DNA from 4 places in the Priestia sp. YIM B13551 genome. Region 2 is predicted to be linked to each of the others. Evidence: riboswitches for the same ligand, from Rfam matches in the RefSeq annotation. Region 2 holds a riboswitch; each other region holds the start of a gene.
The links. Region 2 has a riboswitch for S-adenosylmethionine ahead of metE (5-methyltetrahydropteroyltriglutamate--homocysteine S-methyltransferase). Riboswitches for the same ligand answer to the same signal wherever they lie in the genome.
Positions count from the first base shown of each region.

Region 1: linked by a shared signal. The riboswitch ahead of ACFX4N_RS14400 (hypothetical protein) and the one ahead of metE (5-methyltetrahydropteroyltriglutamate--homocysteine S-methyltransferase) in region 2 are both predicted to bind S-adenosylmethionine.
Region 3: linked by a shared signal. The riboswitch ahead of ACFX4N_RS08295 (bifunctional homocysteine S-methyltransferase/methylenetetrahydrofolate reductase) and the one ahead of metE (5-methyltetrahydropteroyltriglutamate--homocysteine S-methyltransferase) in region 2 are both predicted to bind S-adenosylmethionine.
Region 4: linked by a shared signal. The riboswitch ahead of metK (methionine adenosyltransferase) and the one ahead of metE (5-methyltetrahydropteroyltriglutamate--homocysteine S-methyltransferase) in region 2 are both predicted to bind S-adenosylmethionine.

Region 1 is NZ_JBHZOX010000002.1:926,029-930,288, forward strand. It holds gene alaP (alanine permease AlaP) at 59-1,462, opposite strand; gene ACFX4N_RS14395 (DUF1540 domain-containing protein) at 1,781-1,939, opposite strand; gene ACFX4N_RS14400 (hypothetical protein) at 2,040-2,378, opposite strand; SAM riboswitch class I at 2,448-2,549, opposite strand; gene ACFX4N_RS14405 (hypothetical protein) at 2,671-2,967, shown strand; gene ACFX4N_RS14410 (GNAT family N-acetyltransferase) at 2,980-3,426, opposite strand; gene ACFX4N_RS14415 (hypothetical protein) at 3,510-3,950, opposite strand; gene ACFX4N_RS14420 (glycosyltransferase family 2 protein) at 4,061-4,260, opposite strand, start outside.
Region 2 is NZ_JBHZOX010000002.1:567,822-572,081, reverse strand. It holds gene ACFX4N_RS12280 (metallophosphoesterase family protein) at 1-698, shown strand, start outside; gene ACFX4N_RS12275 (hypothetical protein) at 998-1,249, shown strand; SAM riboswitch class I at 1,330-1,440, shown strand; cobalamin riboswitch at 1,520-1,708, shown strand; gene metE (5-methyltetrahydropteroyltriglutamate--homocysteine S-methyltransferase) at 1,859-4,153, shown strand.
Region 3 is NZ_JBHZOX010000001.1:1,629,213-1,633,472, forward strand. It holds gene ACFX4N_RS08290 (YkvI family membrane protein) at 1-667, opposite strand, end outside; SAM riboswitch class I at 1,012-1,118, shown strand; gene ACFX4N_RS08295 (bifunctional homocysteine S-methyltransferase/methylenetetrahydrofolate reductase) at 1,226-3,064, shown strand; gene metH (methionine synthase) at 3,065-4,260, shown strand, end outside.
Region 4 is NZ_JBHZOX010000004.1:36,769-41,028, forward strand. It holds gene pckA (phosphoenolpyruvate carboxykinase (ATP)) at 1-1,489, opposite strand, end outside; SAM riboswitch class I at 1,864-1,981, shown strand; gene metK (methionine adenosyltransferase) at 2,114-3,316, shown strand; gene ACFX4N_RS19925 (glycosyltransferase family 4 protein) at 3,348-4,260, opposite strand, start outside.

The DNA.
Region 1 (4,260 bases), 360 kb from region 2:
ATCATTCGCACATAAACTAATGAAAAAAGACCTCTTTCCAAGAAAGAGGTCTTTTCTTTTATTTCACTAGCTTTTGCTCAGCTGCAGCTGAACCTTGACTTCGTTTGTGGAATCCTTTTGCATAGTACGCGATAATAAGACCGATAAACCATAATGGTCCGATGACAACTGCAATTCTAGTATCTGGATTATATGCCATGAGAACCACCACCAGCGCTAGGAACGCAAGTGACACATAAGATGTTAACGGAAATAAAGGCATTTTATATTTCAGCTTTGCCTCTTCACCTGTTTTTAACGTTTTGCGATACTTAATTTGAGAAAGCAAAATAATTCCCCATGTCCAAATCGCACCGAATGTTGCAATGCTTGTTACCCACGTAAATACTTTGGCAGGCACAATGTAGTTTAACGCTACTCCCACTAATAAAGCACCCGCTGATGCTAAAACAGCTTTTCCCGGTACGCCGCCTTTTGTAAGCTGGCCGTATCCTTTTGGTGCTTCTCCGTGCTCTGCTAAGTTAAACAGCATACGGCCTGTACTAAAAATACCGCTGTTACAAGAAGAAAGAGCTGCTGTTAGCACAACAAAGTTAATAATACCAGCCGCCGCTGGAATGCCGATTTTTTCAAATGTTAATACAAAAGGGCTTCCCTGTGAACCGATTTCTTGCCACGGATAAATCGACATAATGACAAATAATGCACCAACGTAGAAAATAAGAATACGCCAAAAGACAGAATCAATCGCTCTTGCTAGAGATTTTTCCGGATTTTTCACTTCTCCCGCGGTAACGCCGATCATTTCAATTCCTAAATATGCAAACATGACCATTTGCAGCGACAGCAAAATGCCTTTAAATCCGTTCGGGAACAGTCCGCCGTTGTCCCACAAGTTTTTGATACCAGTCGCAACGCCGCCGTTGCCGATTCCAAACACAATCATTAATAATCCAACGGCAATCATTAATACAATCGCTAAAATTTTAATAAGTGCAAACCAAAATTCCAGTTCACCATATGCCTTAACAGCTAAGAAGTTAACCGTTGTCATGATAACAAGCGCCGATAACGCCCAAATCCAGTTTGGTACATCTGGATACCAATACCCCATATAAATGCCAACGGCTGTAATTTCAGCCATACATGTTACAACCCATAAAAACCAGTAGTTCCAACCTGTTAAATAACCGGCAAGCGGCCCTAAATAGTCGCGCGCGTACTTACTGAATGAACCTGCAACAGGTTTTTGAATCGCCATTTCTCCAAGTGCTCTCATAATAAAAAACATAATCATTCCGCTAAATCCGTACGCCAATAATATCCCCGGTCCTGCTAATTTAATAGCAGATGCAGATCCAAGAAACAGCCCTACCCCTATGGCTGCTCCTAAGGACATCAGCGTCACATGTCTTTCTTCTAACCCGCGTTTCAATTCTTTCCCCTGAGTTTTCCCCTGCATAAACGTCTCCCCTTTTTCCAATCTGTCAAAACGAGATGAACACAGCCTTTTTTGTTAGCGCTTTCATATAAGTTTGTGCTAAAAGACAGCTAGGCTGTATATTTGTATTCTATCACCTTTCTCTCACTTTTCTTTTGTCGAAAAACAAAAAAATTATCTTATCATTTTGTTTAAACGCACAATTAGACGTAGACACTGCTATTTTAATATGTATTTATTATTGCACCTAAGCAATAGTATTTTAAAAAAATAGAAAAACGCCGACTCAACTCCGTCAGCGCATCGTTCATTTTATGCTTTTTTTATAAAAACTAGCATTTATCTCGCGGGTTCAAAAGTTTTACAGCCAGGTTCTTCCGTTTCAGAAAAATGGTGACTACTTTCAGGACTCACAACGTAAATGGACTCTGCACTGCATTTATTTCCGGATTTCCAATACATGCACTCATTCACTTCACATAATACACCTTGGGCCACTGTTACCCCTCCTTTGCTTGTCTTATCTATTTACTACCCGAAATATAACGATTCTAACATTTTCACGCAAAAAAACCGCTTGTTTATCAAGCGGATCTTTTTATTGCGTGTGTTCAACATACTGTTTTTTAGCTAAATATAACTCACGGCTCAGCGTGATCCGCCGTTCTCTCAAGTGCCTTAATTTAGCCTGAAATTGTTCGTTAGTTGGCTCTTTTTGAATCAAGCGATACGTAAAAGAAATATCTTCATTTAACTGTTTAAAATCTTCCCATATCTCTTGAACTAGGGCGGATTGTTTTTCTTCAAATGAACGATTTTGCTGCGTTTTTAGCGCGGCTAAAGTTTCCTGCTGCCACGTTTCGTCTTTTATTTCTTTGGCTAATAAGTATAGATCTAAATAATCATCAGTGCTTAACGCTGTTTGTCTACTGTTCAATGTCCTCACCTTTTCTATACGAAATGTTTCTTCCTAAGAAGAGGATTTCATCATAGAAAAAGATTCCTCTTCTTATCTGTCAGAGCTAGGCTATGCTGGAATTAGCACCATTCAATAATTGTGGTTGCTGAGGCTTCAAAGGGCCAGTCCCTCCACCTCTCTAGATAAGAATATTTCGTTTTTGAATTATTTCTGACTATTCTAATATGTTTTATAGGTTACGTCAATAGCTTTTCAATAAAAAGAAAAAAGAAGTAAAATATGGTATGATTTCATAAAGGATGGTGAGCACATGAAACGATATATGTTATCTGCTTTTTTGGGAAGCTTGCTGCTGCTTCTTACTATTGCTTTTTCATCTACTTTCCATATTGCAATTGTCAAAACAACGGGAAGCATCGGAGGAATTATTTTAGCTGCGGCAGCTTTAGTTATGAACGCGCTTGAAGATCCCCCTTCCTCAGATAATACAGGTGGAGGAGCCGTTGAAGTACTAGATAAAGGAGCCGTTTGGGCTACTTATTTACTTTTACTTTCACTGCCAAACCTCATCGCGTGTATAACATCTTATGTTTTATGGACTCGCTGATATTCACCAACGTTACGGACGTTTTACCACCTGTAAGGTCATTGATATTTGTTTATCTACAAATCCAAGGTCACGATACACATGCTGTGCAAAATTCCCAGCATGAACGCTGAGTCTGATTTCAGGGTATCCTTTGATAGACAATTCATCAATTGCTTTTTGTATTAACGGCTTGGCTAAACCTTGCCCGCGGTATTCCGGTACAACATATAATTCGTAGATAAAGCCAATTTCTTCTTTTGAAAAGAAGTCGGTAGATGGGCCGATAAGAACCCAGCCTGCGAGTTTATTTTCTTGTCTTGAAACTAAATAATAACAGCCTTTTTCAAAGGCACTACCAACTAGTTCATTTACGCGTTCAGCTGACGGATGAAACTGCTTCATTGTTCCTTCAAACAGCGCATCAGCAGATTTCGTCCGAATTTCCTGTAATTCTTCTTCAGTAGCTTTTGCAATCATTATGGATCTCTCCTTTCGTGTTCGTTTTCTACATGCGAGGATAAATTCCTGCAAAATAAAAGTCTTCGCCTAGGCGAAGACTTTTATTTAAATTCAAAATGCTCTTGATGATTACCTTGTTCGTCCGTCCAGTTGATCATGATGTCTAAGCTTGCCGCTTTTCCAGGAACAGCAAAATTCGCATAGCGAAAACGCTGACCGCTTTTGCTTAAGTTAGACCTTTCAATAGGAGAAAACAAGCTGTATTTCGCCTTATTTTTTCCTTCGTGCCGAAAAGCTTGGACCTGCACGCGCTCTACGTCTTTCCCAATGTTTTCAACGGTTAATCCATATGTATGATAGACGTTATTTTTCCACTTTAGCTGATTATCTCCCGTCATGCTCGCTTTTGTCAGTTCAACCGACCATTGTTCAGATGATTTCTTCATTGGAAGCTTCTCAATCGAAAGAGCGCTGACATGAATGGCTGCAAAAGCAAGCCAGACAAAACAAAAAGTGCTGACTGTATAAAATAGTCTTTTCATAGATTTTGATCTCCTTAGAAATTTTAGTAGTAGCATTTCCTGTTCACTTAAAAATTATGATAAACGCTTTAACAAAAAAAAGCCTCTCCATTTAGGAGAAGCTTCTTAAATTAATGCATAAGCAAATCTTTTTGTTTGTCTAATGAGTGTTTTGTATATAAATCTCTTTCAATCGCATATTTAGGACGCTGTTTCACTTCGTTAAAAATCTTGCCAATGTATTCTCCGACAAGACCCATTCCCATTAGCTGCAGGCCGCCTACAAGCCAAATGGATAAAATAAGAGACGTCCAGCCGATTTGCGTATGAT
Region 2 (4,260 bases):
TGAACCCGCTGTTTATTATTCATGGGGGAGACACCGTCTATACAGGGGAAAAAGAGTATTTGGAGCACTTTGTTAAGGTTGTCGAAAAAATCGCACCAAACATTCCTATGTTTGTATGCGTAGGGAATCATGATGAACTGTACCTTGGTGAAAGCAATCTCGAAAACTTCAGAGCCACTATCGGAAAAGTACACTGGGTCATTGATATTCCTGTCTTTAACTTTCGGTGCATCGCATTAAATAATGTCATCAGTCCCAAGAATAAAATATATGGATTTACAGATAGAGAGCTGAATTATTTAGAGCAGCAGCTAGAGGATGCTCCTCGTAATACCATCGTAGCCATGCATGCGCAGCCAAATATTGGCCGGTGGTCAAATCTTGAAGGGTTTCCTGTAACGACTCCTCAAAGTCAAGAATTTTTTGATTTAATTCAAGAACACCGCGTGAAAAAAGTGTTAGTCAGCCATGTGCATGCATATGACGAGCAGTTTATTAGAAAAAACAGAAACGGGTCGTTTACGCTTGGAAGAGGCACTGATTTTGTATTGTCAGGAGGCGCCGGTGCTCCTCTTGATTTTGAGCCGCCTTTAATTTTAAATAATTATAATTTTACGGAGTTTTTTGTAAGCAGGTACAACATATTAGGACCTCTTCTTTGGAAGGATTTTGGACGACCTCGAAGAAATTGTTTGTAAAAACAAGAGAATAGAAAGCTATGTTTAGCCAAAAGCCTGCCCGTAATTCACAGGCAGACTTTTGGAAGATTATGCATAATGTTTACAGAAACCTTGTAGCAGAAGGCTCAGTCAAACGTTATAATAGATAATGAATGATGATATATTCTCTATATTTGTCATATATTTGTATTACATATGTAATTGAAGAAAAACATTCACTTGATATACTGTTTAATGACTTAACTTTATCTTAAAATTTACAGTGAAATGCCTGTTTATAGAGGCTTAGAACATACACAGCAAATGGAGGAGCAATCATGGCAAACGAAAAGATGCAAGAAGGACTTGATCGTTTTATCAAGGAAGATTTAAATGACCTTTTAGGTAGACTGTTCCCCTTAATGGACCGGGAGTGTGCCGAAGAAAAAAGAAAGCTTATCGAAACAGCGGTAGAGTATATTTATTCGTCAGGATATCACCAGGGAGCCAAAGATTTAATTGAAACGCACCGAAAAGACGATTACAAATTGTTAAGGCAAAAATTAGCGTCAACGCCTCCTAAAAACTAATTTTTTTGAAATTTCTTTTGACAACATAAATCTAAGGTGTTAAGATGACTCTACATTCAAAATATTATAAACAATTAAAACTCTTATTGAGAGAGGCGGAGGGACTGGCCCTGTGAAGCCCGGCAACCATTTAACATTCTTGTTGAAAAGGTGCTACATCCTGCAAAGCGTACAGCTTTGAAAAATAAGAGAGGATTTCATAGATACTATGCCTCTCTATTCGTGATAGAGAGGCTTTTTATTTTATGTGAATATGTTTTGAATGGACAATTTTATAAAAATGCATCAGGTGCTGTGTAACGAATGTACGCAGCTTAAAAGGGAAGACCGGTGAAAAGCCGGCGCGGTCCCGCCACTGTAATGGGGAGCAACTTATTAACCACTGTTTCATGTTGAAATGGGAAGGGATAGGAAGCGATGAACCTAAGTCAGGAGACCTGCCTGTTGTATGCACTTAAGCTCTACGGGATATAGAGAGGAGTGAGGAATACGTGTTGAGAAAAACAGGCTGTCTCAACTCTAGTTAAGTATGCGTATTATCTCTCTTTTCATTTCGAAAAGGGAGATTTTTTAGTTTACCGATAAAAAAATATACAGGGAGTGGAAAAAATGAGCAGTGTAAAAAGTTCAAACTTAGGTTATCCAAGAATTGGTGAAAAACGAGAGTGGAAAAAAGCGCTTGAGCAGTTTTGGGCAGGAAAGCTGGAGAAAGATATCTTTCTTCAAGAAATTGAAGCTCTTCGTCTAGGGCATCTGAAAAAACAGCGTGACGCAGGAATTGAATTAATTCCAGTCGGCGATTTCAGTTTATACGACCACGTGTTAGATACAGCTGTTATGTTCGGTCTAGTGCCAAAGCGCTTTGAGTATGACGGAGGACCGGTATCGCTTGAAACGTATTTTGACATCGCCCGAGGAACAAAAGGTGCGGTAGCCTCTACGATGACAAAATGGTTTAACACAAATTATCACTACATCGTACCGGAGCTTGAGGAATGTACGCCGGCACTTGTAGAAAATCGCCCGCTTCAGTTTTACAAAGAAGCAAAAGAAAAGCTGAATATTGAAGGAAAGCCCGTTATTCTAGGTCCAGTAACATTTGTGAAGCTGTCAAAAGGATATAAAAAAAGTGAGTTTAAAGAAGTAGTTGAACAGTTTGTTCCGCTTTATGCAACTATTTTAGCGGAGCTGCAGGCAGAAGGAGTAGAGTGGGTGCAGATAGATGAGCCAATTTTATCTACAACGCTATCAAAAGAAGACCTGGCGCTTTACACAGAAGTCTATCAAACTTTGAAGGAAGCGGCACCGAATGTAAAAGTCATTTTGCAAACGTATTTTGACAGCGTTGATCACTACAAAGAAGTTGTGTCTCTTCCTGTTGAAGGAATCGGTTTAGACTTTGTGCATGACCGAGGCGAAAATCTCACTGCGCTTAATAAATATGGTTTTCCAACTGATAAAGTGCTTGCTGCGGGAGTGATTGACGGACGCAACATTTGGCGTGAAAACTTGGACGAACAGCTTTTAACGCTTAGTGAAATTGAAGAAGCCGTATCAAAAGACCGTTTGATTCTGCAGCCTTCATCAAGTTTATTACATGTTCCTGTCACGGTGAAAAATGAAGAAACCATTGATCCAGTATTGAAAAATGCGCTCTCTTTTGCAGATGAAAAGCTAAAGGAAATCACGCTTTTAACAAAAGCAGTGCAGCAAGGAAAAGAGTCGATAGAAGAAGAAATAAACGTAAGCAAACAGGCGATTCAAGCATTAAATGGTTCATCTTTTCGAAATCATCAAGACGTGCAAAAAGAGCTGAAGCAGCTGCACAGCTATAAAGCAGCGCGACAAGCGCCGTTTGACGTACGTCAACGCGTTCAGCAAGAAGCGTTTCAACTGCCGCTTCTTCCAACGACAACGATTGGAAGCTTTCCGCAAACAAAAGAAGTGCGAAAAGAGCGTTTAAAATGGCGTAAAGGCGAGTTAAGCGATGAAGCATATGAAGCGTACATTAACGAGGAAATAAAAAAATGGATTGAAATTCAAGAAGACATCGGCTTAGATGTCCTTGTGCACGGAGAGTTTGAGCGTACGGACATGGTCGAATACTTCGGTGAGAAATTAGGAGGCTTTCAGTTTACGAAGTTTGGCTGGGTGCAATCTTACGGTTCTCGCTGCGTGAAGCCGCCGCTTATTTACGGAGATGTATCGTATGAGCAGGCGATGACGATCAAAGAAACGGTCTACGCACAGTCTCTAACAAATAAGCCGGTTAAAGGAATGCTGACGGGTCCGATTACGATTTTAAATTGGTCGTTTGTGCGTGATGATATCCCGCGCTACGACGTGGCAAATCAAATTGCGCTTGCTCTTAGAAAAGAAGTAGAAGCACTTGAAAGTCAGGGCATTTCAATGATTCAAGTAGATGAACCGGCACTGCGTGAAGGACTGCCATTAAAACGAGAAAACTGGGACAGCTACTTGAACGCTGCGGTGTATGCGTTCAAGCTAGCCACGGTATCGGTGCAAAACGAGACGCAAATTCACACGCATATGTGCTATTCAGAATTCGAAGAGATTATTGATGCCATCAAAGCGCTTGATGCCGACGTGATTTCCATTGAAACGTCTAAAAGCCACGGTGAATTAATTTATGCGTTTGAAAAACATACGTACAATCAAGGAATCGGACTTGGCGTGTATGATATCCACAGTCCGCGCGTACCGAAGCTTGAAGAGCTTCAGCGAAACATTGACCGCGCTCTGCAGGTACTTGATCCTGCATTATTTTGGATTAATCCCGACTGCGGCCTTAAAACAAGAGGAATCAGCGAGACGGTTGAAGCTTTAAAAGTCATGGTTGAGTCCGCAAAACAAACCAGACAAAATTTATTACAAAACGTTTAATGATAAGAAATTAAAGAACAAGCAGTGTAACCGCTACACTGCTTGTTCTTATGGGATTTTAAAAGGCCAAAAATATCCATTGACACTTCCCCTACATTTTTGTATCT
Region 3 (4,260 bases), on a different contig from region 2:
ACCCTCCTATTACGGCCCCTTTTTTAATCACGCTCCTATCTTTCACGGAGCTTCCTAATGGAACCAAAACGGCCTGAGCCAAAGCTAGATTTAGGGAAATATATAAAAAGGGACTAACCGCCCACTTCCACTGCGTGACGAGCGTTAGATCCGGCTTCGTTTGAATCAGTGAGAAATAGCTGATATTTGGCACAAAGATGATAAAAGCAAATGAAAGCATCATCGGCACAACAAGAGAATTAACCATTAAAATACCGTTAATTCCTTTTGCGATAAATATATAAGTTAAAACAATTGTAAAAATCATCCCAACAGGAGGCCACAGTCCAAACTGCTCTTTTCCTATTGCCCCCGTACTAGCTAGCATGACTGAAGTTACTCCAAATAAAATGACAATCATTACACCGTTTACCGCTTTTCCAAGCACATCACCAAATAAATATGTATTAAGCTGCTGATAAGAAGAAGCCCCAATTGCGTGCGAAAGCAGCATCATTTTTGAACCTAGCCAAATAAAAAACAAGCCGCTGACCAAAATTCCGACCATTCCAAGTTCCCCGTACTGTGTAAAAAATTGAACGATTTCCTTGCCTGTTGCAAAACCGGCTCCTACAACGGTGCCTACATACGTAGCAGCAACCTGCAGCGTGAGTTTCCACCTTTTCATGCCCATCACCCTTCTACCCTTCATAGTTCACTATATGTAGAAACGATTAAAAAAAGACGAGCCTTTTTATGTGTAAATCTACGCATATCCCAGCGCTTGTGCCTTTTCGTTTATTTTTTATTTTTCATTTTCTTTTTGTATTTCTCACAAAAAACTCCTTAACCCCTAACATAACAGTCATTTTTAAACAAAATATACGGATATTTTCCCTTTAGCTTTTAAATTCCCCTCAATATTTGCTGGAAATTCACAATTTACTGTTGTATAATTTCTAAAAATCAGATAAATTATTAAATAAGTATTCTTTCTATTTAAAAAAATATGTTTCAATTATATACAATTGATTCTTATCATGAGAGGTGGAGGGACTGGCCCTTTGAAACCTCAGCAACCAGTCGTTAGAGACATGGTGCTAAATCCAGCAAGCAATTTATTGCTTGGAAGATAAGAAGGCGAAAAAAGTCTTCTTCTTAAGAAGACTTTTTCTATTTTATCGGCATATTGCATAAAACGAATCACTCGTGAAATAGAAGCGGAACAATTTAAGGAGGTTTTGACATGGGGTTACTTGAAGATTTAAAGTCTAAAATTTTAATTGGGGATGGTGCCACTGGTACCCTCCTTTACTCACACGGTATTGACAGCTGTTTTGAAGAACTAAACATCACCAAACCAGAAGAGGTTTCTCGTATTCACAGAGCCTATGTAGAAGCTGGTGCAAACGTTATTCAAACAAATACGTACGCTGCTAATTATCAAAAACTTGCCCGTTATGGATTAGAAGATTCAGTCAAAGACATCAATGTTGCTGGTGTAAAATTAGCGAAACAAGCTGCAAAAGATAAGGCTTACGTGGTTGGTACACTCGGCGGAATTCGTTCTTTCCAAAAAAACGCTATTAGTTTAGAAGAGGTTAAGCGAAGCATTCGTGAACAAATGTTTTGGCTTTTAAATGAAGGCGTGGATGGCCTTTTATTTGAAACATACTATGATTTCGAAGAATTAAAGACCGTTCTTACACTGGCAAGAAAAGAAACGGATAAGCCTATTATTACCCACGTTTCCCTGCATGATATTGGCGTGCTGCAAGATGGCCGTCCTTTAGCAGATGCATTAAAAGAATTAGAAGCGTTGGGAGCAGATGTTGTCGGGCTAAACTGCCGCTTAGGTCCTTATCATATGATTCAGTCTCTTGAAGAAGTACCGCTTCCTGATCGTGCTTTCTTATCTGCTTACCCTAATGCCAGCCTTCCGGCGTATGTGGAAGGAAAGCTGGAATATGAAACTAATGAAGACTACTTTGTAGAAAGCGCGCGTTTATTCCGCGAACAAGGGGTTCGCTTAATTGGAGGATGCTGCGGTACAACACCAGCTCACGTACGCGCAATGTCATCTGCCTTAAAAGACCTGCCTCCGATTACAAGCAAAGTCGTTAAAATGAGACCAGCCGTTACGGTTCAAGAGCGTGAGCAGCAGGATAAACCTCATATGCATGAAATTGTGAAGAAGCGCCGCTCGGTTATCGTCGAGCTAGATCCGCCTAAACAGCTTGGTCCGACGAAATTTTTAGAAGGCGCAAAAGCACTTGATAAAGTCGGCGTAGATGCTATTACATTAGCTGATAATTCTCTTGCCTCACCTCGCATCAGCAACTTGGCAATGGCAACACTGATGCAGCAAGAAACAAAAGCACGACCGCTTATTCATATTACCTGTCGCGACCGAAATTTAATTGGACTTCAATCTCATTTAATGGGACTTCATACGCTAGGAATGAATCAAGTGCTTGCAATTACCGGTGATCCGTCAAAAGTTGGCGATTTCCCTGGCGCCACTTCGGTCTACGATTTATCTTCATTTGACTTGATTAGTTTAATCGCTCAGTTTAATGAAGGACTATCTTATTCCGGTAAACCGCTTGGTCAAAAAACCAATTTTTCCATCGCAGCTGCCTTTAATCCAAACGTGCGTCACTTAGACCGAGCCGTTCAGCGTTTGGAAAAGAAAATCGACTGCGGGGCTCACTATTTCATTACTCAGCCTCTCTATTCAACTAAGCAAATTGAAGAGGTATATGAAGCAACCAAACATTTAACAACACCGGTATACATCGGGATCATGCCGTTAACAAGCGCAAGAAATGCTCGATTTATTCACCATGAAGTACCTGGAATTAAATTATCAGAAGATATTCTAGAACGCATGGATGCAACGGGAAATGACCGGATTCGCGGTGAAGTCGAAGGTCTTGCGATTGCAAAAAACTTAATTGATACAGCATATGAGTTATTTGACGGTATTTACTTAATTACGCCGTTTATGCGCTATGAAATGACCGAGATTCTAACACGCTATATTCATGACAAGCAACTTGTTACATCAGAAAGGAAGATATAAATGAGCTCACTTATCGAACAACAACTAAAGAAGCGAATACTCGTCATCGATGGAGCAATGGGAACGATGATTCAAGATGCTGATTTAACCGCTGAAGATTTTGGCGGCGAAGAATATGAAGGCTGTAACGAATATTTGACTCGAACAGCGCCTCATGTGATTCAGCGCATTCATGAAGAGTACTTTGCAGCAGGTGCCGACATCATTGAAACCAATACGTTTGGCTCAACATCTACCGTACTTGATGAATACGATTTAGGTCACTTGGCTTATGAATTGAATATCGAAGCTGTGAAGCTTGCTTGTGCAGCCCGCGATAAATATTCAACTCCCGAATGGCCTAGGTTCGTAGCTGGAGCTATCGGTCCTACCACTAAAACTCTCTCTGTTACCGGAGGCATTACATTCCCTGAGTTAGTAGAATCGTACGAAGAGCAAGTTCGGGGTTTGTTAGACGGCGGCGTTGACTTACTTTTAGTCGAAACCTGTCAAGACATGCTGAACGTAAAAGCCGCGTTTCTAGGGATTACAGCGGCGTTTGAAAAACTAAAAACCGAAGTTCCTATTATGATTTCAGGAACAATTGAGCCTATGGGAACAACTCTCGCTGGTCAAGATATCGAATCTTTTTACTTATCACTGGAACACATGAAGCCTCTTTCAGTCGGACTTAACTGCGCGACAGGCCCTGAATTTATGACGGATCATATTCGCTCTCTTTCAGACCTAGCCACTTCAGCAGTTAGCTGTTATCCAAACGCTGGACTTCCGGATGAAGAAGGCAATTATCATGAATCCCCTGAGCTGCTTGCTCAAAAAATTAAAGGGTTTGCTGATAAAGGCTGGCTGAACTTTGTAGGCGGATGCTGTGGTACAACGCCTGCTCATATTAAAGCACTGGCTGAAGCGGTAAAAGAGGTTGCGCCTCGTTCGCTCGATCGCTCCGAGCATAACCATGCTGTAACCGGTATTGAACCACTTGTATATGACGATTCTATGCGCCCTCTTTTTGTGGGAGAACGTACGAATGTAATCGGTTCTCGCAAGTTCAAGCGTCTGATTGCAGAAGGAAAAATTGAAGAAGCATCTGAAATTGCGCGTGCTCAAGTTAAAAATGGTGCTCACGTTATTGATATTTGCTTAGCAGATCCAGACCGTGAAGAAATGGAAGACATGGAGGAATTTATTCAAGAAGT
Region 4 (4,260 bases), on a different contig from region 2:
TATAAGCTGTCGCATCGTTCCATGCTTTAGAAGGCTGAAGCACTTCATCAGGAACTCCCGGAACATGAGTTGGAATCGATAAACCAAAAATAGCATCTGTTACTGTTTCGGTATTAGCTAGTTCTCCTTCAAGGGCTGCTTGAACCATAGCTCGAGTGTAACTTAACTTCATTCGTTCGCCCACGCCGTATTCACCGCCGGTCCATCCAGTATTTACAAGGTATACATTTACATTATGTTCATCGATTTTCTTTCCTAGCATTTCTGCATAAGTTGTTGGAGCAAGGGGTAAGAAAGGCTCACCAAAGCATGTAGAGAAAGTAGCCTGTGGCGATGTTACGCCGCGCTCTGTTCCAGCTAACTTACTAGTGTATCCGCTCAGAAAATGGTACATCGCTTGTTCTTTTGTAAGCTTGCTGATTGGAGGCAAGACGCCGAAGGCATCAGCAGTTAAAAAGACAATAGCTGTAGGGTGCCCAGCAACGCTTGGCAATACCGTATTATCAATAGAGTCAATTGAATAAGCGGCACGAGTATTCTCTGTTAAACTATTATCATTGTAATCTGCTACTTTCGTATTTTGATTTAACACTACATTTTCCAGTACGGCGCCGAAGCGAATTGCATTGAAAATTTGCGGTTCTTTTTCTTCGGAAAGCTGAATGCACTTCGCGTAGCATCCTCCTTCAATATTAAATACACCGGAGCTTGACCAACCGTGCTCGTCATCTCCGATTAAACGACGGTTTGCATCAGCAGAAAGCGTTGTTTTACCCGTTCCAGATAAACCAAAGAATAATGCAACGTCACCTTCTTCTCCTACGTTAGCAGAACAGTGCATGGATAGAATATTGTTTTGAGGAAGCAAGAAGTTCATGACTGAGAAAATAGATTTTTTCATTTCACCAGCGTATTCAGTTCCTCCAATTAGCACGATGCGTCGCTCTAACGAAAGAATAATGAAGGTTTCAGAATTCGTCCCGTCTGTTTCAGGATCAGCTTTGAACGTTGGAGCTGCTACAATTGTAAACGGCTTCACATCATCATTTGTTTTTTGTTCGGCTGAAGGGCGAATGAATAACTGCTGAGCGAATAGGTTATGCCATGCAAATTCATTAACTACTTGAATTGGTAACTGATACTTTTTATCAGCTCCAGCATATCCATTAAAAACAAAAAGTTCATCCTGCTTCTTTAAGTGGGTTAAGACTTTTTTGTATAGCGCATCGAATCGCTGAGCAGAAATTGGCTGATTGACAGGTCCCCATTCAACCGTTTTTGAAGACACAGCATCGCTTACAATAAATTTATCTAAAGGAGAGCGACCTGTATATTTTCCGGTTTCGACTGACACAGCACCTGTAGAAGTCAGCGTTCCTTCGCGTCGAGCTAGAATTTTTTCAACAAGTTGTGGAACAGATAATTGGTGTTTTGTTGTTTTTAATTGAAGCAAACCATTTAATTCGATAGACATATCAACAGTACTCATGTGCACTACCTTCCTTTTTTAGCTATTATTTATTCATTAATGTTTGAAATTTATAATTAGTATAACACATTTATTTAATTATTCTATACTATTTAACTAAAAATGTTTGTGTATTATAAAAAAATGTACGTTATACCTATTTTAGACACATGTATATGTGATAGGAGCGAAAAAAGTGAAGCTGTTTTAAGTGAAAGCCTCATTTTGATCTGTCTTATTAACTAAACTTAGTGATGATTCTTAATAAGATGTACTATTTCGGAATTTGAGTATGTTACATTAAAACAGATTCAAACATAAAGAGATGATTTCCATTTGAATGTTGTTGACAGTGAAGCGCTTTTTCATGTATTATATGTCCTTGAACGGATACTCTCTTATCCCGAGCTGGTGGAGGGACAGGCCCTATGAAACCCAGCAACCATCGTCATTTTTTTGTGTAGACGATAAGGTGCTAACCTGATGCAAGGGCACAACCTTGATCGATAAGAGTGAAAGGCTTATGTAGAATTTGATACCTTTCCTCGATACAAGGAAAGGTTTTTTTATATTTTTTAACGTGTAGTGAAAATAAGGGAATGAGTACCGTATCACAATGTATCGTATTTATAAGGAGGAAAACTGATGTCAACACAACGTCGTCTGTTCACGTCAGAATCTGTTACAGAGGGACATCCCGATAAAATTTGTGACCAAATTTCTGACTCAATTCTTGATGCTATCCTAGCAAAGGATCCAAATGCTCGTGTTGCTTGTGAAACAAGCGTAACAACTGGTTTAGTTTTAGTAAGTGGTGAAATTACAACTTCTACTTACGTGGATATTCCTAAAACAGTTCGTGAAACAATTAAAGGAATTGGCTATACTCGTGCAAAATACGGATTTGATGCTGAAACTTGTGCAGTATTAACATCTATCGACGAGCAGTCAGCTGATATCGCTGCTGGTGTAGACCAAGCGTTAGAAGCACGTGAAGGTCAAATGTCAGATGAAGAAATCGAAGCAATCGGAGCTGGAGACCAAGGGTTAATGTTTGGTTATGCATGTAACGAAACAAAAGAATTAATGCCTCTTCCAATTTCATTAGCTCATAAACTTGCTCGCCGTCTAACAGAAGTACGTAAAGAAGAAATTCTTCCTTACCTTCGCCCGGATGGTAAAACACAAGTAACAGTTGAATATGATGAAAACAACAAACCTGTTCGCATCGATACAATTGTTATTTCAACCCAGCATCACCCAGAAGTAACGTTAGAGCAAATTCAACGTAACTTAAAAGAATATGTTATTAATCCAGTTGTTCCAAACGAGTTAATTGATGAAAATACAAAGTATTTCATTAACCCAACAGGACGTTTCGTAATCGGCGGTCCTCAAGGAGATGCTGGTTTAACTGGTCGTAAAATTATCGTTGATACTTACGGCGGATATGCTCGTCACGGCGGCGGTGCATTCTCTGGTAAGGACGCAACAAAAGTAGACCGTTCAGCAGCTTATGCAGCTCGTTATGTTGCGAAAAACATTGTAGCAGCTGATCTTGCTGATAAATGTGAAGTACAACTAGCATATGCAATTGGTGTTGCACAACCAGTATCTATTTCAATTGATACATTCGGTACAGGAAAAGTTTCTGAAGAAGTACTAGTAGACGTAGTACGCAAAAACTTTGACCTACGTCCAGCAGGCATCATTAAAATGCTTGATTTACGTCGCCCAATTTATAAGCAAACAGCAGCTTACGGCCACTTTGGTCGTACGGATGTGGAGCTTCCTTGGGAGTTCACAGACAAAGCGGAAGCATTAAAAACTCAAGCTTTAGCTAAATAATAAAAAAATCTCCGTGAAAACGGAGATTTTTTTATGCCCATTGAATACCTGCAGCAGATTTTTCTACGACACTTTCATATTCTGAAAGCAAATGCTGAAAAATGGCGTCCCATGATTGAGTAAGAGCGTATTGTCTCGCTGCATGGCCAAAGTGAAGACGCTGATGCAAATCATCGAGTAAATCTGTAATAGCCGAACTGAATTCTTCTAAGGAGTGAGGTTTGCAAAGGTAGCCGTTTCGCCCGTGCTGAACCATCTGTTTAACTCCTCCTGCATTTGCTGCCACTACAGGAGTTCCAGAAGCAAGAGATTCCAGTACAACATTTCCGAAGGTTTCTGTTTCTGAAGGAAAAACAAACAAATCAGATGATGAATAGATATGAGCAAGTTGCTTACCTTCAAGGAAGCCTGTAAATGTCATATGCTCAGATGCTTGCTGCTGCATTTGTTCTTTTAAAGGGCCGTCGCCCACAATAACCCAGTGAATTTGATGGCGGATATGATCAGGTAGAGATCGTGCGATTTTTATTAAAAAATCAGCGTTCTTTTCTTTAGCTAATCTTCCTACATACGTTAAGATGTAGGGTTTTTTTATATTATATTTAATACGAATATCAAAGCGGTCATAGTGGGGATGAAATAATTTATGATTTACTCCTCGCGACCAAATATCTACGTTGTGAAACCCTTGTTCTTCTAGCTGCTGTTTGGTCACTTCAGAGGGAGCGAATATTTTTTGTACAGGTTTATAAAACCATTTCATATATTTTTGCAGTGGTACACGCATTTTTTCAAGTTCATAGTGAGATAAATAATCATCAAAATTGGTATGATAAGAGCCGACAAGAGGAACACCTAATCTTTTCCCGTAGTAGGAGCCGCAAAGCCCCATTGTAAAAGGAGTGGCCAAATGAATAATAGAAGGATTGAATGCCTGCAGCTGC